DNA from 4 places in the Streptomyces sp. NPDC005811 genome. Region 2 is predicted to be linked to each of the others. Evidence: riboswitches for the same ligand, from Rfam matches in the RefSeq annotation. Region 2 holds a riboswitch; each other region holds the start of a gene.
What was found. Region 2 has a riboswitch for cobalamin ahead of metE (5-methyltetrahydropteroyltriglutamate--homocysteine S-methyltransferase). Riboswitches for the same ligand answer to the same signal wherever they lie in the genome.
Positions count from the first base shown of each region.

Region 1: it holds a riboswitch for cobalamin, as region 2 does, so the genes downstream of both, ABZ490_RS15835 (ABC transporter substrate-binding protein) here and metE (5-methyltetrahydropteroyltriglutamate--homocysteine S-methyltransferase) in region 2, are expected to answer to the same signal.
Region 3: it holds a riboswitch for cobalamin, as region 2 does, so the genes downstream of both, ABZ490_RS24720 (cobalamin biosynthesis protein) here and metE (5-methyltetrahydropteroyltriglutamate--homocysteine S-methyltransferase) in region 2, are expected to answer to the same signal.
Region 4: it holds a riboswitch for cobalamin, as region 2 does, so the genes downstream of both, ABZ490_RS43415 (ribonucleoside-diphosphate reductase subunit alpha) here and metE (5-methyltetrahydropteroyltriglutamate--homocysteine S-methyltransferase) in region 2, are expected to answer to the same signal.

Region 1 covers NZ_JBEXXK010000013.1:24,721-29,929, forward strand. Annotated here, with positions in the region: gene ABZ490_RS15820 (Fur family transcriptional regulator) at 1-34, shown strand, start outside; gene katG (catalase/peroxidase HPI) at 61-2,247, shown strand; gene ABZ490_RS15830 (molybdopterin-dependent oxidoreductase) at 2,309-2,770, opposite strand; cobalamin riboswitch at 2,929-3,129, shown strand; gene ABZ490_RS15835 (ABC transporter substrate-binding protein) at 3,198-4,250, shown strand; gene ABZ490_RS15840 (iron chelate uptake ABC transporter family permease subunit) at 4,301-5,209, shown strand, end outside.
Region 2 covers NZ_JBEXXK010000065.1:52,366-57,574, reverse strand. Annotated here, with positions in the region: gene ABZ490_RS44365 (MFS transporter) at 1-258, opposite strand, end outside; gene ABZ490_RS44360 (helix-turn-helix transcriptional regulator) at 421-1,299, shown strand; gene ABZ490_RS44355 (hypothetical protein) at 1,588-1,815, opposite strand; gene ABZ490_RS44350 (TetR family transcriptional regulator) at 1,929-2,204, shown strand; cobalamin riboswitch at 2,252-2,477, shown strand; gene metE (5-methyltetrahydropteroyltriglutamate--homocysteine S-methyltransferase) at 2,626-4,938, shown strand.
Region 3 covers NZ_JBEXXK010000023.1:64,438-69,646, forward strand. Annotated here, with positions in the region: gene ABZ490_RS24710 (inorganic phosphate transporter) at 1-1,070, shown strand, start outside; gene ABZ490_RS24715 (hypothetical protein) at 1,119-1,340, shown strand; cobalamin riboswitch at 1,479-1,621, shown strand; gene ABZ490_RS24720 (cobalamin biosynthesis protein) at 1,738-2,679, shown strand; gene ABZ490_RS24725 (cobyric acid synthase) at 2,676-4,166, shown strand; gene cobN (cobaltochelatase subunit CobN) at 4,163-5,209, shown strand, end outside.
Region 4 covers NZ_JBEXXK010000062.1:21,349-26,557, reverse strand. Annotated here, with positions in the region: gene ABZ490_RS43420 (ribonucleotide-diphosphate reductase subunit beta) at 1-21, opposite strand, end outside; gene ABZ490_RS43415 (ribonucleoside-diphosphate reductase subunit alpha) at 21-2,390, opposite strand; cobalamin riboswitch at 2,515-2,647, opposite strand; gene ABZ490_RS43410 (GNAT family N-acetyltransferase) at 2,693-3,199, opposite strand; gene ABZ490_RS43405 (ATP-binding protein) at 3,354-5,209, shown strand, end outside.

The DNA.
Region 1 (5,209 bases), on a different contig from region 2:
CTGCTCCACCGCCGGTACCGCAGCAGCACCGTGATTTCCCCTTCGGAAGGAATCCCCCCTATGTCCGAGAACCCCTCGTCCGAGGCGAAGTGCCCCGTCGCCCACGACCGTGCGGCACACCCCACCCAGGGCGGCGGCAACCGCCAGTGGTGGCCGGAGCGGCTCAACCTGAAGATCCTCGCCAAGAACCCGGCGGTGGCGAACCCGCTCGGTGAGGACTTCGACTACGCGGAGGCGTTCAAGAACCTCGACCTGGCGGCCGTCAAACAGGACATCGCCGCGGTACTGACGGACTCCCAGGACTGGTGGCCGGCCGACTTCGGCAACTACGGCCCGCTGATGGTCCGTATGGCCTGGCACAGCGCGGGCACCTACCGCATCTCCGACGGCCGCGGCGGCGCGGGCGCCGGCCAGCAGCGCTTCGCGCCGCTGAACAGCTGGCCGGACAACGGCAACCTGGACAAGGCCCGCCGTCTGCTGTGGCCCGTGAAGAAGAAGTACGGCCAGGCGCTGTCCTGGGCCGACCTGATGATCCTGACCGGCAACGTGGCCCTGGAGCAGATGGGCTTCGAGACCTTCGGCTTCGGCGGCGGCCGCGCCGACGTCTGGGAGGCCGAGGAGGACGTCTACTGGGGTCCCGAGAAGGTCTGGCTGGACGACCAGCGCTACAGCGGCGACCGCGACCTGGAGAACCCGCTCGGCGCGGTCCAGATGGGTCTCATCTACGTCAACCCCGAGGGCCCCAACGGCAACCCGGACCCGATCGCCGCGGCCCGCGACATCCGTGAGACGTTCCGCCGCATGGCGATGAACGACGAGGAGACCGTCGCCCTCATCGCCGGTGGCCACACCTTCGGCAAGACCCACGGCGCCGGCCCGGCGGAGAACGTGGGCGCCGAGCCCGAGGCCGCCCCGATCGAGGCGCAGGGCCTCGGCTGGGCCAGCACCTACGGCTCCGGCAAGGGCGGCGACGCCATCACCTCCGGCCTGGAGGTCACCTGGACCGCCACGCCGACCCAGTGGGGCAACGGGTTCTTCAAGAACCTGTTCGAGTACGAGTGGGAGCTGACCGAGTCCCCGGCCGGCGCCAAGCAGTGGGTCGCCAAGGACGCCGAGGCGATCATCCCCGACGCGCACGACGCGTCGAAGAAGCAGCTGCCGACCATGCTCACCACCGACCTGTCGCTGCGCTTCGACCCGGTCTACGAGCAGATCTCGCGCCGCTTCTACGAGAACCCGGCCGAGTTCGCCGACGCGTTCGCCCGCGCCTGGTTCAAGCTGACCCACCGTGACATGGGCCCGAAGTCGCTGTACCTCGGCGCCGAGGTCCCCGCGGAGACCCTGATCTGGCAGGACCCGCTGCCCGAGGCCGAGGGCGAGGCCATCGACGCGGCCGACGTCACGGCCCTCAAGGCCAAGCTGCTCGCCTCCGGTCTGACCGTCTCCCAGCTGGTCTCCACCGCCTGGGCGTCGGCCTCCACCTTCCGCGGCAGCGACAAGCGCGGCGGCGCCAACGGCGCCCGGATCCGCCTGGAGCCGCAGCGCTCCTGGGAGGCCAACAACCCCGACGAGCTGCGTCACGTCCTCAGCGTCATCGAGGGCGTCCAGGCCGAGTTCAACACCGGCGCCAAGAAGGTCTCCGTGGCCGACCTGATCGTCCTCGGCGGTGCCGCCGCGGTCGAGAAGGCCGCCAAGGACGCCGGCGTCGACGTGGAGGTCCCCTTCACGCCGGGCCGTGTCGACGCGACCGACGAGCACACGGACGCCGAGTCGTTCGCCGCGCTGGAGCCGACCTGGGACGGCTTCCGCAACTACACCGGCAAGGGCACCCGCCTGCCGGCCGAGTACCTGCTGCTCGACAAGGCGAACCTGCTCACCCTGAGCGCCCCCGAGACGACCGTCCTCGTCGGCGGTCTGCGCGTCCTCGGCGCCAACAGCGGCGGCTCCAAGCACGGTGTGTTCACCGACACCCCGGGCGTCCTGACCAACGACTTCTTCGTCAACCTGCTCGAGCTGGGCACGACCTGGAAGTCCACCTCGGAGGACCAGCACACCTTCGAGGGCCGTGACGACGCGGGCAACCTGAAGTGGACCGGCACCCGTGCCGACCTGGTCTTCGGCTCCAACTCCGAGCTGCGCGCCCTCGCCGAGGTCTACGCGAGCGACGACGCGAAGGAGAAGTTCGTGAAGGACTTCGTCGCGGCCTGGGCCAAGGTCTCGGACCTGGACCGGTTCGACCTGGTCTGATCCTGAACCGACCCTGAAGTGAGCGAGGGCGCCCGGGCCTTGTCCCGGGCGCCCTTCGCGTTCAGTTCCAGGGGGTGTAGCCGCCGTCCACGCGGATCGTGTCGATCCCGCTGATGTGCCGGGCGCCGCAGCGGTCCTGGGGCAGGACCAGCTGGGGTCCGGCCCCGTCGAGCGGGGTGTCGTCGATGGTGGTGGCCAGCAGCACGGCGGCGTTGCCGAAGTCGGGGTCGATCTCGGCCCACGACAGCACGGCGTGATGGCCGTCCGCCCCGTGCACGGCGATCAGGAACCGCAGCCGGTCCTTGCGCCGGGCGGGATCGAAGCCGGGCCGGGCCGCCGACAGCACGTCGTGCAGGAGCGGTCCGGTGAACCGGTGGTGCTGGACACCGCTCGTGGCGCACTCGAAGCTGACCGCCGCCCGCCGCTGGGGCCAGGTCAGCAGATCGGCCACGGTGAGCCGGGCCGGCCGGGCCAGATCACCGGCGAGCAGGAGTTCCGCGCCGTGCCCCGCGCCTCGGCTCATGGGCCACCACCTCCCGGGTGACCGTACCCGCGCCGGGGATGCGCACAAACGCATATTCCATTCATATGTCGCGCCACAGCCAGCTTGTGCCATGTGAAGAAGCCCTCATAGCTTGCACATGCGGCTGATCAGCGACGTGGGACCGTCCGTCGGCCCTGTGGTAGCTTGCCGAAGCCAGTCGTACCCCTGTGCGTACGCGTACGCACGACGGGTCAGGGAATCCGGTGCGAATCCGGAGCTGACGCGCAGCGGTGAGGGCGACGGGCGGGGCAACGGCCACTGGACGGCGAACGGTCCGGGAAGGCGCCCCGTCCGGGTGACCCCGAGTCCGAAGACCTGCTGGCGGCCTCCGGCGGCGCAAGGACGCCGGGGGAGCAACCGCACGACCGGGCTTCGCGCATGAGCCCTCGACGCCGAAGGATGTTCCGTGCCGCTCGCACGCCCCGTCCGTCCCACCCTCCCCCTGCTCCTGGCCGGCGCCCTGCTGCTGACCGGATGCGCCGGTTCGGCCGGTTCCGGCGGTTCCGGCGGTTCCGCCGCCGAGGACACCGCGGCCGGGTATCCCGTCACCCTCGACAACTGCGGGGAGAAGGTGCGCGTGGACAGTCCTCCGCGGCGGGCCGTCTCCCTCAACCAGGGCACCACCGAGATCATGCTCTCCCTCGGCCTCGCCGACCGGATGGCGGGCACCGCCACCTGGACCGACCCGGTGGCCGAGGGGCTGGAGAAGTCCGCCGCGAAGGTACGGCGGCTGGCCGACGACGCCCCCTCCTTCGAGAAGGTGCTGGACGCCGAACCCGACTTCGTCGCCGCCTCCTTCGCCTCCACCCTCGGCACCGGCGGGGTCGCCACCCGCGAGCGGTTCGACAAGCTCGGCGTGCCCACGTACCTCTCCCCCGCCGACTGCGTCGGCAAGGACAACAGCGGCGACGGCGACGGCTCGCGCACCGAGCCGCTCACCATGGACGCGATCTACGGCGAGGTCACCGACCTGGCGCGGATCTTCGGCGTCGAGGAGCGCGGCCGTGCGCTCGTCGCCGAGCTGAAGGGGCGGCTCGGCAAGGCCACCTCGGGCCTGGACGCCCGGGGCGTCACCGTCCTGTACTGGTTCGCCAACTCCCGGTCCCCCTACCTGGCGGGCTGCTGCGGCGCGCCCGGCGTGATCACCCGGGAGGTCGGGGCGGAGAACGCCTTCGCCGACACCCACGAGGAGTGGCCCCAGGCCGGCTGGGAGACCGTCGCCGACCGCGACCCCGACGTCCTCGTCGTCGGCGATCTGACCCGCCGGCAGCAGACCGCCGAGACCGCGGCGAAGAAGATCGCGTTCCTGGAGTCCGATCCCGTCACCAGGACCATGACCGCCGTGCGGAAGAAACGGTACGTGCTGCTGTCCGGGCAGGCCATGAACCCGACGATCCGGACCGTGGAGGGCGTGGAGAAGGTGGCGGCGGCGCTGCGCGCGTACGGCCTCGCGGGGTGAGCGACGTCCCGACGGCGGCGGTCCCGCAGGCCTCGGCCGCGGTCCCGGTGGTGCTGCGGCGCGCGCTGTTGTGGGCGGCCGGGCTCGCGCTGCTCGGCGGCTCCGTCGCGGTGGCGATCACCATCGGCCCGGCGGACATCGCCGTCGGTGACGTATGGGCGACGGTGGCGGCCCATCTCGGCTGGGGACAGGGGCGGTTGTCGCCGATCCGGGACGGGATCGTATGGAATCTGCGGCTGCCGCGCACCCTGCTCGCGGCGGTGTGCGGGGCCGGGCTGGCCGTGTGCGGCGCGGTCCTGCAGTCGCTGTTGCGCAATCCCCTTGCCGACCCGTTCGTCCTGGGGGTCTCCTCGGGGGCCTCGACCGGTGCGGTCGTGGTCGTGGTGCTCGGGGTCGGCGGCGGGGCCGTGTCGGTGTCGGGCGGGGCGTTCGTGGGCGCGGTGGTGTCGTTCGTGCTGGTGCTGATGCTCAGTCACGGCCTCGGGGGCACCACGGACCGGGTGGTGCTGGCCGGGGTCGCCGCGATGCAGTTGTTCTCGGCGGTCACCTCCTTCGTGGTGATGACGGCGGCCGACGCGGAGACCACGCGCGGGGTGCTGTTCTGGCTGCTCGGCTCGCTCGGCGGGGCCGACTGGACGGACGTCGGCCTGTGTCTGGCGGTGCTGGCGGCGGCGCTGCCCGTGTGTCTGGGGTACGCCCGCACGCTGGACGCCTTCGCGTTCGGGCAGGACGCGGCCGCCACGCTGGGGGTGCGCGTGGCCCGTACCCGGCTGGTGCTGCTGTGCGTCACCGCGCTGCTGACGGCGGTGCTGGTCGGCTCGGCGGGGGCGATCGGCTTCGTCGGGCTGGTGCTGCCGCACGCCGCCCGTGCGCTGACGGGTCCCGGGCACACCCGGCTGCTGCCGGCGACCGCGCTGGCCGGGGCGGTGTTCCTGGTCTGGGTCGACACCCTGGCCCGC
Region 2 (5,209 bases):
GATCCGGTCCGAGAGGGACCCTGCGGACAGCAGCAGCGCGGCGAACATCAGGGTGTAGGCATCGACGACCCATTCCAGGCCGGTGATCCCGCCGCCCAGCGCGTCACGGATCGGGGGCAGAGCGACGTTCACGATCGTCGCGTCCAGCGTGATCACGAAGAAGCCGAGGACGGCAGCGGCCAGGGTTGCGGTGGCGTGCCGACGCGTCTCTGGCGCGCCCGCCTCCGACGACCGGTGCGGCGAAGCCGTGAGGGGCATGACGGTCAGGGGTCCTTCCGGGGTGGGGAGGGAGAAGCCGCGCCGACCGCAGGGGCCCGGCGCCTGTCCACAGCACCACGCACCCGGTCTGACCTGGGAGTCCCTGCCCGGAGGGGTACGGGCAGGGACCCTCCTTCCACGGCTGTGTCCTAGGCTGAGGACGTGCCGTCCGACACCGTCCGCGAGGACATCCGCCATTTCCTCACCAGCCGCCGTGCCCGCCTCACCCCGCAGCGGGCCGGTCTGCCCGACTTCGGCGGGCGGCGTCAGGTCAGCGGACTGCGGCGCTCGGAGGTCGCCCAGCTCGCCTCGATCAGCGTCGAGTACTACACCCGCCTGGAGCGCGGCCATGTGGGCGGCGTCTCCGAGGAGATCCTCGACAGCCTCGCCGCCGCGCTCCAGCTCGACGATGTCGAACGCGCCCACCTGACCGCCCTCGTCCGCGCGGCCCATGCCCCGCGCCGAGCCTCCGACCGGGACGGCGGGACCTCGTACGTCCGCGACAGCCTCCAGCAGATCCTCGACGCCATGACCGGCGCCGCCGCCTTCGTGCGCAACGCCCATCTCGACGTGCTGGCCACCAATCGGCTCGCCCGAACCCTGTACACGGACGCGCTCGACACCACCGGGCAACCGCCCAACCTGGCCCGCTTCGTCTTCTGCGACCCGCGCGCCCGCCGCTTCTACCGCGACTGGGAGCGCATCGCCCACGACGCCGTCGGCAGTCTGCGCACCGAAGCCGCCCGCGCCCCCGGCAACACCGACCTCGCCGACCTCGTCGACGAACTCGTCGCCCACAGCCCCGAGTTCGCCCTGCGCTGGGACGCACACGACGTCGAGTACTACCGCAGTGGACGACAGTGCTTCCACCACGCCGCCGTCGGCGATCTCGACCTCGACTACGACGCCCTCGAAATCCCCGCGGATCCGGGCTTGACGATCGTCACCTACACCCTGGCCTCGGCCGCACCCCACGCCGACGCGTTCCGTCGGCTTCGCGAGCACGGCTCGGCCGCCGCCGAGGAGCCGACATCGGCCTGAACGCGGTTCCCGCGCCGGTGCGTTGCTCCCCCGGTCGGCCGCAGCTTCTCCGGGGCCAGGCAATCGGCGCTGTACGCGACGGCCGGGGGGCGCGTCACCGCGGTGCTTCCCACCCGATGAGACGGCTTCGCTCCGGTCGCGGCGCTCGTGCAAGTCCCAGTACAGGGGTGCGATCTGCTCGGGCGTGGCCCACGGGATTTCCCCGGGGCCGCCCTGTCCGATCCACGTGCCTGATCGTCACGTGCGCCGCGAGGACGCCGCTGTCGGCAGGCTCGTTGTGCAGGTTGATCACCCGGTTGCGCAGCGCGCCGCCCGCACGTCGATCGAGCCGAAGCGGGCACGGGCCGCGTCCAGGGCGGCGGTCAGGGAGGGGCGGTCCAGTACGTCCGCGGGGAAAGCGGCGGCCGTGACGCCTTCCTCGCCGAGCAGGGCGACGAGGTCGTCCAGCTTCTCGGGCGTGCGGGCGATGGCCAGACCCATACCGGGGCCGGCGCCGACGCTGGCGAGAGTGGGCACGATCAGATCTCTTCCGTGAGGAGGGGAAGGGGCGCGCCGACGCCGAGCGCAACCGCGATCTCGTCCTCGACGCGGCCCGCCGCCTCTAGGCCACCGACGGGCTCGGCGTGTCCATGGCCTCCGTCGCCCGCGAGGCCGGCGTCGGCAAGGCCGCCCTCTCCCGCAGGTTCGCCACCCGCGAGGAGCTCATCACCGCCATCACCGCCATCACCGCCGCCTTTCGCGGACCGCATGGACGCCTACGCCGCCGCCGCCGTCACCGAGGCCCTCGCCGACCCCGACCCCGACCCCTGGGACGGCTTCTCCCACTGGCGGACACCCCGACGCCCACCAGCCTGTACCGGTCCATGGTCCGGCTCGGTCGCCCGCTGCCCGGCCGCAGGCCCTGACGCGCGGCCGGACGGTCAACGGCCGCTCGCGGCAGCGGTCCTGTGTGTACGCTGGCCCTGCAGCTGGTTCGCCCTGCCCGCCAGGCAGGCGCGTCGCAAGAGGGAACCCGGTGGGAATCCGGGACTGCCCCGCAGCGGTGAGCGGGAACGACCGCCGTCATACGCACTGGGTCCGGACGCAACGGACCTGGGAAGCGACGGCCAGTAGGTGCCTCGTGACAGAACGAGGCGTGCCCGTGAGTCCGAAGACCTGCCACTGCCCGTGCGCGGACCGCCGTGCGCGGAGATCCCGGTGACCTCGTGGGCGGGTCGGCGTACACAGCGGGCGGGCACGCGAGTCGTGACTCGTCCGGTCTGTCGTCCCTTCGCGTCCGCGCTCCACCTGGGTCGCTCTCGTCCAGAGCTCGCGAAGGAGAGTTTCGTGACAGCCAAGTCCGCGGCCGTACGGGCCACGGTCCACGGTTACCCCCGGCAGGGACCGAACCGGGAACTGAAGAAGGCGATCGAGGGCTACTGGAAGGGCCGCGTCAGCGCCGGCGCCCTCGCCGAGACGGCCGCCGGCATCCGCCGCGCCAACTGGCGTGAGCTGGCCGACGCCGGCGTCCATGAAGTCCCGACCGGCGACTTCTCGTACTACGACCACGTCCTCGACACCAGCGTGATGGTCGGCGCGATCCCCGCACGGCACCGCGCGGCCGTCGAGGCCCATCCCCTCGACGGGTACTTCGCCATGGCCCGCGGCACCCAGGACACCGTGCCGCTGGAGATGACGAAGTGGTTCGACAGCAACTACCACTACCTCGTGCCGGAACTGGGCCCGGACACGGTGTTCGCGGCCGACTCGACGAAGCAGGTCGGTGAACTCGGGGAAGCCCTGGCGCTCGGGCTGACCGCCCGGCCCGTCCTCGTCGGCCCGGTCACCTACCTGCTGCTCGCCAAGCCCGCTCCGGGCGCCCCGGCCGGCTTCGACCCGCTCACCCTCCTGGACCGGCTGCTCCCGGTGTACGGCGAGGTGCTCGCCGACCTGCGGGCGGCCGGCGCCGAGTGGGTGCAGCTCGACGAGCCCGCCCTGGTCCAGGACCGCACCCGGGCCGAGCTGGACGCCACCGCCCGCGCCTACCGTGATCTGGGCGTCCTCACCGACCGGCCCCGGCTGCTGGTCGCCTCCTATTTCGACCGGCTCGGCGAGGCGTTGCCGGTCCTGGCGAAGGCCCCGGTGGAGGGGCTCGCCCTCGATTTCACCGGGGCCGCCGTCGCGGACCTGGATGCCCTGGCCGCCGTGGGCGGCCTGCCCGGCAAGCGCCTGGTCGCCGGGGTCGTCAACGGCCGCAACATCTGGGTCGACGACCTGTCCGCGTCCCTGGCCACCCTGGGCACCCTGCTCGGGCTGGCCGACCGCGTCGACGTCGCCGCCTCCTGCTCCCTCCTGCATGTCCCGCTGGACACGGCCGCCGAGCGGGACATCGAGCCGCAGATCCTGCGCTGGCTGTCCTTCGCCCGGCAGAAGACCGCCGAGATCGTCACCCTCGCCAAGGGCCTCGCCCGGGGCACCGACACGATCGCCGCCGAACTGGCCGCCAACCGCGCGGTCCTGGCCTCCCGGGCGGCTTCGCCGATCACCCACGACCCTGCCGTCCGGGCGCGTACGGCGGCCGTCACGGCGTTCGACGCCCGCCGCTCCCACCCCTACCGCCAGCGCACCGCCGCCCAACGCGCGCACCTGAGGCTGCCGTTGCTGCCCACCACGACCATCGGCTCCTTCCCGCAGACCGGCGAACTGCGCACCGCCCGCGCCGAACTGCGCGCGGGCCGGATCGACACGGCCGGATACGAGGAGCGCGTCAGGGCCGAGATCCAGGAGGTGATCGCCTTCCAGGAGAAGTCGGGCATCGACGTCCTCGTGCACGGCGAGGCCGAACGCAACGACATGGTCCAGTACTTCGCCGAGCAGCTCACCGGCTATCTCGCCACGCAGCACGGCTGGGTCCAGTCCTACGGCACCCGCTGTGTACGCCCGCCGGTGCTCGTCGGCGACATCTCGCGCCCCGAGCCGATGACGGTGCGCTGGACGTCGTACGCCCAGTCCCTCACCGACCGCCCGGTCAAGGGCATGCTCACCGGGCCGGTCACCATGCTCGCCTGGTCCTTCGTCCGCGACGACCAGCCCCTGGGCGAGACCGCCCGCCAGGTCGCCCTCGCCCTGCGTGACGAGGTGAACGACCTGGAGACGGCCGGGACTTCGGTCATCCAGGTCGACGAACCCGCACTGCGCGAGACCCTGCCGCTGCGGGCCGCCGACCGCCCGGACCACCTGGCCTGGGCGACGGAGGCGTTCCGCCTGACCACCTCCGGCGTACGGCCGGACACACAGATCCACACCCACATGTGCTACGCCGAGTTCGGCGACATCGTCCAGGCGATCGACGACCTCGACGCCGACGTCATCAGCCTGGAAGCGGCACGCTCGCACATGCAGGTCGCCCGGGAACTGGCGGCACACGGCTATCCACGGGAGGCCGGGCCGGGCGTGTACGACATCCACTCCCCGCGCGTACCGAGCACGAAGGAGGCCGCCGACCTGCTGCGCACCGGCCTCAGAGCCATTCCCGCCGAACGCCTGTGGGTCAACCCCGACTGCGGGCTGAAGACCCGCGGCTGGCCCGAGGTCCGCGACTCGCTGGAGCACCTGGTCGCAGCCGCGCGGGAGGTACGCCGGGAGCTGTCCACGGACTGACGCGGGCGGTCGGCGACGGCCCGGTCCCCGGCGGACACGGACTGACGCGGGCGGCGGACCGTCCTTTCCCCGGTTCGGCCGGCCCCTTTTCGCGGTACGCCGGACGAGGACGGCGTACCGCCAGGGCGGCGATGCTCACGGGTGTCGCCGCCTGCTCGGTGCCGCCTGCTCGGTGCCGCCGACACGGGAAGCGAGGAGGCGCGGGAAGCGGGCAGCGGGAAGCGGGCAGCGGGAAGGCATGCGACTCCGCCGCCCCGCGCGCCGACGGCCT
Region 3 (5,209 bases), on a different contig from region 2:
TGGAGGTCGCGAACACGATCTCCAAGGGTCTCGTCGACGAGACCGGCATCCGTCCCGAGGTCATCTTCGCCGCCCTGGTCGGCGCGATCCTCTGGAACCTGCTGACCTGGCTGGTGGGTCTGCCCTCCAGCTCCTCGCACGCCCTCATGGGCGGCCTGATCGGCGCCACCATCGCCTCGGCCGGCATGGGCGCGGTGCACGGTGACGCCCTGGTCACCAAGGTCCTGATCCCGGCCGTCGCGGCCCCGATCGTGGCGGGCGTCGCCGCGATGCTCGCGACCCGGCTGTCCTACACGCTGGGCAGGAAGGCCGACGGCAAGGCCGCGGCGAAGGGCTACCGCGCCGGCCAGATCGCCTCGGCCGGCCTGGTCTCCCTGGCGCACGGCACGAACGACGCGCAGAAGACGATGGGCATCATCACCCTGGCCCTGGTCGCGGGCGGCGCCGTCGCCCCCGACTCGGACCCGCCCACCTGGGTGATCCTCTCCGCCGGCCTGGCGATCGCGCTCGGCACCTACCTCGGCGGCTGGCGCATCATCCGCACCATGGGCAAGGGCCTGACCGACCTTCAGCCGCAGCAGGGCTTCGCCGCCCAGACCAGCGCGGCGACGGTCATCCTGGCCTCCTCCCACCTCGGCTTCTCCCTCTCCACCACGCACTCCGTCTCCGGTTCGGTGATGGGCGCGGGCCTGGGCCGCAAGGGCGGTGTGGTCCGCTGGTCGACGGCGACCCGGATGTTCGTGGCCTGGGGCCTGACGCTCCCGGCGGCCGCCCTGGTGGGCGCGCTGGCCGAGTCGGTCACCGACCTGGGCGACTGGGGCACCGCGGTCGTCGCGGTCTTCCTGATCGCCTCCAGCGCCGCGATCTGGAAGATCTCCCGCCGCGAGGTCGTGGACGCCTCGAACGTCAACGCGACCGAGGAACCGGCCGGTGTGGTCACCACGGCGATCGCGGCCGTCACCCCGCCCCCGGCGGGCACGGTCGCCGAGGACCTGACGGCCACCATCCCGTCCCCGGCCGCCACGGCCACCGCCACCGCCACGACCGAGCCGACGGCTCCGGCCGCCTGAGCCCCGCCCATCCGGTACGCACACCCGGTACGAAGGAAGAGAATCAGCATGGACATCGACTGGGCGGCCCTGGGCTCCGTGTTCGGCGTCAGCCTCGTGGTCACGGTGGGCCTGGTGGCCCTGTTCACCCTCGGCGTCATGGGCCTGTCCCGCCAGGAGCGGGCCACCGCGGAGGGCGGCTCGGCCGGCCTCGCGGTGACGGGGGCGTACGTGTGCTTCGCGGCCTGCGCGGCGGCGGTGGCGTACGGGATCTCACTGATCGTGGTCTGACCCACCCGCAGGACACCCCGGGGTGCGGGACGGTTCGCCGTCCCGCACCCCGTTCTCGTGCGCCCGCGGACTCCCCCGCGCACCGGCCCGTGTGGGGTTCTGCACACTCTCCCCGCGCAGGTCAACGGCAAGTTGACGGCCCTTCCAGGGGCGTGGTGGACTGCCGGGGCCATGTACGGCGGCAGAAGAGGAAGCCGGTGAGAATCCGGCGCGGTCCCGCCACTGTCACCGGGGTAGGTAGCCCCGGGAGCCAGGAACTCTCGCCGCCGTCTCGTCGAACCAGGGCGTGGACACCCTGAGTGAGGACATACCGCCATGCTCGCCTGCCGTTCGAGAGCCTGCCCGGCTCCCAGGTACAGCCCAGGACCGCTGCCCGCCCCCACGGCCGGCTGAGCCGATGCGAGCCGATCGCGTCTTCGCGTACGGCGCCGCCGCCGGCCTCCTCGGTGACCTGCTCCTCGGCGATCCCCGCCGGGCGCATCCGGTCGCCGCGTTCGGGCGGGCCGCCGGTGCCGTGGAACGGCTGCTGTGGCGGGACCACCGGGGACACGGCACCCTGCACACCGCCGTGTGCGCGGGTGGGGTGGTCATGCTGGGGACCGTGGCCGAGAAGGCCGTACGCCGCTCCCCCGCCGCCTCCGTCGCCCTGACCGCCGCCGCCACCTGGGCCGTGGTCGGCGGGACCTCGCTCGTCCGTGAGGCCCGGACCGTCGGGCGGGCCCTGGAGGCGGGGGACGTCGAGGCGGCGCGGGCCCGGCTGCCGCATCTGTGCGGGCGGGACCCGCAGGCGCTCGACGCCGACGGGATCGCCCGGGCCGTCGTGGAGTCCGTCGCCGAGAACACCTCCGACGCCGTCGTGGGGGCCCTGGTGTGGGGCGCGCTGGGCGGGGTGCCGGGGCTGCTCGGGTTCCGGGCCGTCAACACCCTGGACGCGATGGTGGGTCACCGCTCCGCCCGGTACCGGCGGTTCGGGTGGGCCTCGGCCCGGCTCGACGACCTCGCCGGCTGGCCCGGGGCCCGGCTGACCGCCGTACTCGCCACGCTGGCCGGGGACGATCCGCGCGGGGCCGTACGGGCCTGGCGGCAGGACGCGGACCGGCATCCCAGCCCCAACGCCGGGCCCGTCGAGGCCTCGTTCGCGGGGGCCCTCGGGGTGCGGCTGGGCGGGACGCTGTCGTACGGGGGCCGGGTCGAGCACCGGCCCGTGCTCAACGGGGAAGGACGCGCCGTCGCCACGGGCGACATCGAGCGGGCCGTACGGCTCTCCCGGCGCGTCGGGCTGCTCGCGCTCGGCGTCTGTGTCGCCGGGCGCCTCATCGCAAGGGGGCACAGGTCATGAGCGGGGGTCTCCTCGTCGCCGGCACCACCTCCGACGCCGGCAAGAGTGTCGTCACGGCCGGGATCTGCCGGTGGCTGGTCCGCCAGGGCGTCAAGGTCGCGCCCTTCAAGGCGCAGAACATGTCGCTGAACTCCTTCGTGACACGGGAGGGCGCCGAGATCGGGCGGGCGCAGGCCATGCAGGCCCAGGCCTGCCGGGTCGAGCCGACCGCGCTGATGAATCCCGTGCTGCTCAAGCCCGGCGGCGAGCAGAGCAGTCAAGTGGTGCTGCTCGGCAAGCCGGTGGGCGAGCTGAGCGCGCGCGGCTATCACGGCGGGCGGCAGCAGAGACTGCTCGGGACCGTGCTCGACTGTCTCGCCGAGTTGCGGGGCACGTATGACGCGGTGATCTGTGAGGGGGCCGGTTCTCCCGCCGAGATCAATCTCCGGCGGACCGACATCGTCAACATGGGGATCGCCCGCAACGCCGGGCTCCCCGTCCTCGTCGTCGGCGACATCGACCGCGGCGGGGTCTTCGCCTCCTTCTTCGGGACCGTCGCCCTGCTCTCCCCCGAGGACCAGGCGCTCGTCGCCGGGTTCCTCGTCAACAAGTTCCGCGGGGACGTCTCGCTCCTGGAACCGGGCCTCGACATGCTGCACGGGCTCACCGGGCGGCGGACGTACGGCGTGCTGCCGTTCCGGCACGGGCTCGGGATCGACGAGGAGGACGGGCTGGGGGTCCGGAACTCCCGGGCCTCCGCCCCGGTCGGCGAGGACGTGCTGCGGGTGGCCGTGTGCGCCGTCCCGCTCATGTCGAACTTCACCGATGCCGACGCGCTCGCCGCCGAACCCGGCGTCGTCGTGCGGTTCGTAGACCGGCCGGAGGAACTGGCCGACGCCGATCTCGTCGTCGTCCCCGGGACGCGCGGGACCGTCCGCGCGCTGGAGTGGCTGCACGAGCGCGGGCTCGCCGACGCCCTCGTCGCGAGAGCCGCGGAAGGACGCCCGATCCTCGGCATCTGCGGCGGCTTCCAGATCCTCGGTGAACACATCGAGGACGAGGTGGAGAGCCGGCGGGGGCGGGTCGAGGGTCTCGGGGTGCTGCCCCTGAGGGTTCGGTTCGCCCCCGAGAAGATCCTCACCCGGCCGGAGGGGGAGGCACTCGGCGAGCGGGTCGAGGGGTACGAGATCCACCACGGGGTCGCCGAGGTGACCGGTGGCGAACCCTTCCTGGACGGCTGCCGGGTCGGGCAGACCTGGGGCACCCACTGGCACGGCTCGCTGGAGTCCGACGGGTTCCGGCGGGCTTTCCTGCGCGAGGTGGCGGCCGCCGCGGGCCGCCGGTTCGTACCGGCCCCGGACACCTCGTTCGCCGCGCTGCGCGAGGAGCAGCTCGACCGGCTCGGCGATCTGATCGAACAGCACGCGGACACGGACGCGCTGATGCGGCTCATCGAGTCGGGCGCGCCGCAAGGACTGCCTTTCATTCCACCGGGAGCGCCCGCATGAGCACTGTGTTGTTGTTGTCGACCGCCGACACCGATCTGCTGGCGGCCCGGGCCGCCACCGGCGTCGGCTACCGGATCGGCAACCCGACCCGCGTCGACGTCACGGACGAGCTGCCCGGTCTCCTGGACGGCGCCGACCTCGCCGTCGTCCGGCTGCTCGGCGGCAAGCGGGCCTGGGAGGACGGGCTGGCCGTCCTGAAGGCGTCCGGGATCCCGACCGTGCTGCTGGGCGGCGAGAGCGTGCCGGACGCCGAGCTGATGGCCGAGTCGTCGGTGCCGGCCGGTGTGGTGGCCGAGGCGCTCAGGTACCTGGTCGAGGGCGGGCCCGACAATCTCGCCGAACTCGCCCGGTTCCTCTCGGACACCGTGCTGCTGACCGGCGAGGGGTTCGCCGAGCCGCGGAAGATGCCCGAGTACGGCGTCCACGGGGAGCGTGCCCGGGTGGCGGGCCGGCCGACCGTCGGCGTGCTCTTCTACCGGGCCCACGAGCTGAGCGGCAACACCGCGTTCGTGGACACGCTGTGCGAGGCGATCGAGGCACGGGGGGCCAACGCCCTCGCCGTGTACTGCGGTTCGCTGCGCGGGGCGGACGCGGGGCTGTACGAGATCCTCGGCGGGACGGACGCCCTGGTCGCCACCGTGCTCGCCGCGGGCGGCACGCACGCCTCGCAGGCCTCGGCGGGCGGCGACGAGGAGGCCTGGGACATCGGGGCGCTCGCCGAGCTGAACGTGCCCGTGCTGCAGGGCCTGTGCCTGACCTCCTCGCGGCAGGCCTGGGACGAGTCCGACGCCGCCCTCTCCCCCATGGACGCGGCGATGCAGGTCGCGATCCCGGAGTTCGACGGCCGGCTCATCACCGTGCCGTTCTCCTTCAAGGAGCAGGGGCCGGACGACGTTCCGGTGTACGCCGCCGACCCCGAGCGGGCCGCGCGGGTCGCCGGAATCGCCGTACGGCACGCGCAGTTGAAGCACAAGCCGAACGCCGACAAGAAGCTGGCGCTCGTCTTCACCGCGTACCCGACCAAGCACTCGCGGGTCGGCAAC
Region 4 (5,209 bases), on a different contig from region 2:
CAGGTTCTTGTTGCTGGGCATTACTGGCAGGCCTCGCAGGACTCGGGGTTCTCCAGGGAGCAGGCGACGGCGTCGGGGTCGGCCGTCTGCTGCACCGGAATGGTGGTCGGGGTCTGCGCCTGGGCGGCCCGGGCGATCCGGGTCGCCGGACGCGAGCGCAGGTAGTACGTCGTCTTCAGGCCCGACTTCCAGGCGTACGCGTACATCGAGGAGAGCTTGCCGATGGTCGGCGTCTCCAGGAACAGGTTGAGCGACTGGGACTGGTCCAGGTACGGGGTGCGGGCCGCGGCCATGTCGATCAGACCGCGCTGCGGGATCTCCCACGCCGTCCGGTACAGGGCCCGTACGTCCGCCGGGATCCACGCGAAGTCCTGCACCGAGCCGTTGGACTCGCGCAGCGCCTCCCGGGTGCGCGCGTCCCACACGCCCAGCTCCTTGAGGTCCTGCACCAGATACGAGTTGACCTGGAGGAACTCGCCGGACAGCGTCTCGCGCTTGAACAGGTTGGACACCTGCGGCTCGATGCACTCGTAGACGCCCGCGATGGAGGCGATGGTGGCGGTCGGCGCGATGGCGAGCAGCAGGCTGTTGCGCAGGCCCGTCCTCGCGATCCGCGCGCGCAGCGCCGCCCAGCGCTCCGGCCAGGTGAACTCGACGCCGTAGTGGTCGGGGTGCAGCACACCCTGCGCGGTACGGGTCTTCTCCCAGGCCGGCAGCGGGCCACCGCGCTCGGCGAGGTCGGCGGAGGCCTCGTACGCGGCGAGCATGATCCGCTCGGCGATCCGCGTCGACAGCGCGCGCGCCTCGGCGGAGTCGAAGGGCAGCCGCAGCTTGAAGAAGACGTCCTGGAGGCCCATCGCGCCCAGGCCCACCGGACGCCACTTGGCGTTGGACCGGCCCGCCTGCTCGGTCGGGTAGAAGTTGATGTCGACGACCCGGTCCAGGAAGGTGACGGCGGTGCGGACGGTGGCGTCCAGCCGCTCCCAGTCGAGATCGCCGCTCGTCGGGTCGACGAACGCGCCGAGGTTCACCGAACCCAGGTTGCAGACCGCCGTCTCGCCGTCGTTCGTGACCTCCAGGATCTCCGTGCAGAGGTTGGAGGAGTGGACGACATGGCCGGGCAGCGCCGTCTGGTTGGCGGTGCGGTTGGCCGCGTCCTTGAAGGTCATCCAGCCGTTGCCGGTCTGCGCGAGGGTCCGCATCATGCGGCCGTACAGATCACGGGCGGGGATGGTCTTCTTCGCGAGGCCCCTGTTCTCGGCCTCGCGGTACGCGGCGTCGAACTCCTCGCCCCACAGGTCGACCAGCTCGGGCACGTCGGCGGGGGAGAACAGCGACCACTGCCCGTCGGCGTTCACCCGCCGCATGAACTCGTCCGGGATCCAGTGCGCCAGGTTCAGGTTGTGCGTACGGCGGGCGTCCTCACCCGTGTTGTCGCGCAGCTCCAGGAACTCCTCGATGTCGGAGTGCCAGGTCTCCAGGTAGACCGCGGCCGCGCCCTTGCGCCGCCCGCCCTGGTTCACGGCGGCGACGGAGGCGTCCAGGGTCTTCAGGAACGGCACGATGCCGTTGGAGTGCCCGTTGGTGCCGCGGATCAGCGAACCGCGCGAGCGGATGCGGGAGTACGACAGCCCGATGCCGCCGGCGTGCTTGGAGAGCCGGGCGACCTGGTGGTAGCGGTCGTAGATCGAGTCCAGCTCGTCCAGCGGGGAGTCGAGGAGGTAGCAGGACGACATCTGGGGGTGCCGGGTGCCGGAGTTGAAGAGGGTGGGGGAGGACGGCAGGTAGTCGAGCCGGCTCATGAGCCCGTAGAGCGCGGCGACCTCGTCCACGGCGCGCGCCGTGTCGTCCTCGGCGAGACCGCTCGCGACGCGCAGCAGGAAGTGCTGGGGCGTCTCCACGACCTTCCGGGTGAGGGGGTGGCGCAGCAGATAGCGGCTGTGGAGGGTGCGGAGCCCGAAGTAGCCGAAGCGGTCGTCGGCGGACGGGTCGATCAGCGCGTCCAGCCGGGCCGCGTGCAGCCGTACGAAGTCGGCGGTGCGGTCGGCGACGAGCCCCTCGCGGTGGCCGACGGCGACGGACGAAGTGAAGGACGTGACCCCCTGGGAGGCGGCCTCCGCGGCGATGGAGACCGTCAGCAGCCGGGCGGCCAGCTTCGAGTAGGCGGGGTCCTCGGAGATCAGGCCGGCGGCCGCCTCCGTGGCCAGCTCGCGCAGCTCCGTCTCGTCCGCCCGCGCCGACCGGCCGCGCAGCGCGGCGGCGGCGACCCGCCCGGGGTCGGCGTCGGGGAGGTCGGCGGTCAGCTCGGTCAGGGTCCGCAGCAGCGCGGTACCGGGACCGTCGGTGTCCGGCTGGATGACTGAGGCCGGATCGACTGGCGCGATGGTCACGTGGGGCTCTCCCTCGCTCGGCAGGGGGCCTGGCGGAGGGCAGGGGGCAGCAACACGAGCGCGCGCGGCGTCGCGTCCACCGGCCCACTCCACGAGACCCGGACGTCAAGGCACCCGGACCGGGACGGCCGGGCGCGCTGTCGGCAGGTCCTCGGACTGACGCTCGTGCACAGACATGCACAAGTACACCGTTGCGGGACAGTTCCGGATTCGCACCGGATTCCCCTGCGGCGACAACGAGCATGAGCATACATCTTGTGCTCGCCTGTCACGCCACCCCCAGATGTTGTGTCGGGGTGGTGTCAGAGTGTCAACTCATAGGTGAGGAGAGTGACGTCGTCCAGATGCGGCACGGGATTCCAGTCCCGCCCGGGTGTACGGACGAAGCCGAGACGTTCGTAGATCCGGTGGGCGGTGTGCATGCTGCGCTGGGTCGACAGGACGACGGCCGTGCAGCCCTCGGTGGCCCGCGCCCGGTCGAGACAGGCCCGTACGAGAGCCTCCCCGGCACCCCGGCCCCGCGCGTCGTGCGCGACCGCGAGCGCACGGATCTCGGCCTCGCCGGGCCGCGCGATGTCGGCGACGGGGCCGGGGCCGGCGACGAAGGTGACACCGCCGAGGAGCCGGTCACCGTCCACGGCCACGAGCACCTCCGCGGCGGCCGCGCGCGCGGCGACGTCCTTCAGCACCGGCAGATACTCGTCCCCCTCGCCGTAGTCGAGGAGGCCGTCCTGGAGATAGGCCTGTGCGGTGATGTCGCCGAGCGGTTCGTACTCACCGGGCTCCGCCCGCCGTATCACGATGTCCATGACCCCGAGTCTGCCGGAGCCGCGCGCGCAGACCTCCCGATTTTCCCTGGAGGCGCCCGGGTTGCGGGGTGTGGCGGGAGTGATTCCATGGAAGGAGGTGCCGGTGCCCGCAGGTCCCCCGTCCCGAGGAAAGCTCTCGGAGGGAGAGCACAAGATGACCAGGGTCGTCCGTCACACCCGGGGCAAGCAGCGGCCCAGCAACGCGCCGATGGCGACGCTGCATCTCAGACGGGCCGGGCACGGCGTCAGACGCGTACTCCTCGCCCGCTGGCACCGCCTGACGATCCGTCTGGAAGCCCGCCGTGGCGTCACCCGCCCCAAGACCTGGCACCGGTGGTTCTCCTACGGCAACCTCACCAGACTCATCTGGCTGATCGCCTTCCTGGCGATCCTCGCCTGGTGCGGGGACGACGTGTACACCGCCGTCACGGGCGACACGACCGGCTTCGGCGATGCGCGCGAGGGGAACAAGGGGCTCAAGGACCTTCTGAACCTCCTCGGCCCGGTCCTGACCGCTTCGATCGCAGCCGCGCTGTTCCTGTTCTTCTGGTACAGCTGGACCAAACGCCGCTACCTCACCAAGGTTCGCAGGGATCCCCGCCGGCTGGTGCTCACCGCCGGCCAGGACGTCGCAGGGATCGTGGGCCGTGAGGCGATCGCCGAGGTCATCGCCCAACGGCTGCGGGACCGCGGCACGCGCAGACCCTATCTGCTCGTCGGCGGTGTGGGTGCGGGCAAGACCGCGGTCCTGGTGCGGCTCTGCGAACTGCTCGCCCGGGAGCACGCCGTGCCCGTGCCGATCCGGCTGCGGGACGTGGACGGCGATGCCGACCTGGACTTCCAGAGCCTGGCCCGGCAGCGCTTCGCCGAGGAGGCACCCCAGGGCGTCCTGGCCCGCGGCAAGAACGACCGGGTCTGGAAGCAACTGCTCGCCGATGACAAGCCGGTGGTGATAGCCGACGGTCTGGAGGAGGCCCTCCTCGACGAGCGCCTCCAGCAGAACCGGGACAACATCATCCGCAAGGCCATCGAGCGCGCGCACAAGGAGAGACTGCCGCTCGTCATCGCCTCGCGGCCGCACAGTCCCCTGGAGAGCACCGCCGCCGCGATCGTGGAGCTGGAACCACTGAGCGAGGAGGAGGCCCTGCGCTTCGTCCAGGCGCACGTTCCCGACTCGGACGAGCGGCGCGTGGACTGGATCGTGGAGACGGCGGAGGTGACCGAGTCGCCCGTCTACCTTCAGATCGCCCGTGAACTGCACCGGCACGGCGCCCTGGACGATCCCAAGCGGCTGAACACCCGCAGCAGGGACCGCGGCACGCTACGGCTGTGGCTGCTGCAGCGGTGGAACGACACCCTGTGCGAGCGCCTGCTGCGCGAGGAGGTGGCGCTCAATGAGCGGGAGCGCCGTGACACGGTCGAGGTGGTGTCCGCCCTGGCGTGCATCGGGCTGCTCCAGGACAAGCTGGAGGTGGGCCTCACCGAGCTGCTCGCCGACGACGCCCACCCGGGCGGCGAACGGAGCGCGACGCCTCGGACAGGCCCGCGGACGGGTGGACCGCGCCAGGACCGCAACGGCAGACAGGGCCATGCCTTCTCGGAGTGGCACCGGCAGAAGATCTGGAACTCGCTCCGCAGGAACCTCGGGGAGGAGGCGCAGCGGCTCCTGACCGAGAGCAGCACGGACCAGGCCCAGGCGGTCCTCGCCCGCTTCGCCGGCAACGCGGACAAGCTCGGGCTGGTGGAGGGGTTCGAGAAGAGGGTCCGCTTCCCGCACAGCATCATCCAGGCCTACTTCGGCTTCCGCGTGCTGCACCACCTGGGGCAGCGAGCTGCCGGAGAACTGGTCGATCAGGCGCTGCAACCGCCGGGCCCCAGCCGTGAGCTGCTCATCGCCCTGGTGCTGCTGTCCCGTCGGCGTGCGGCGGAGTCCGCGGACCGGGAGCGCCGTTCCGGTGCCGAGCGGAAGCAGGCGAACGGCGGGCCGCTGCGACCGGCCGGCATGCGAAG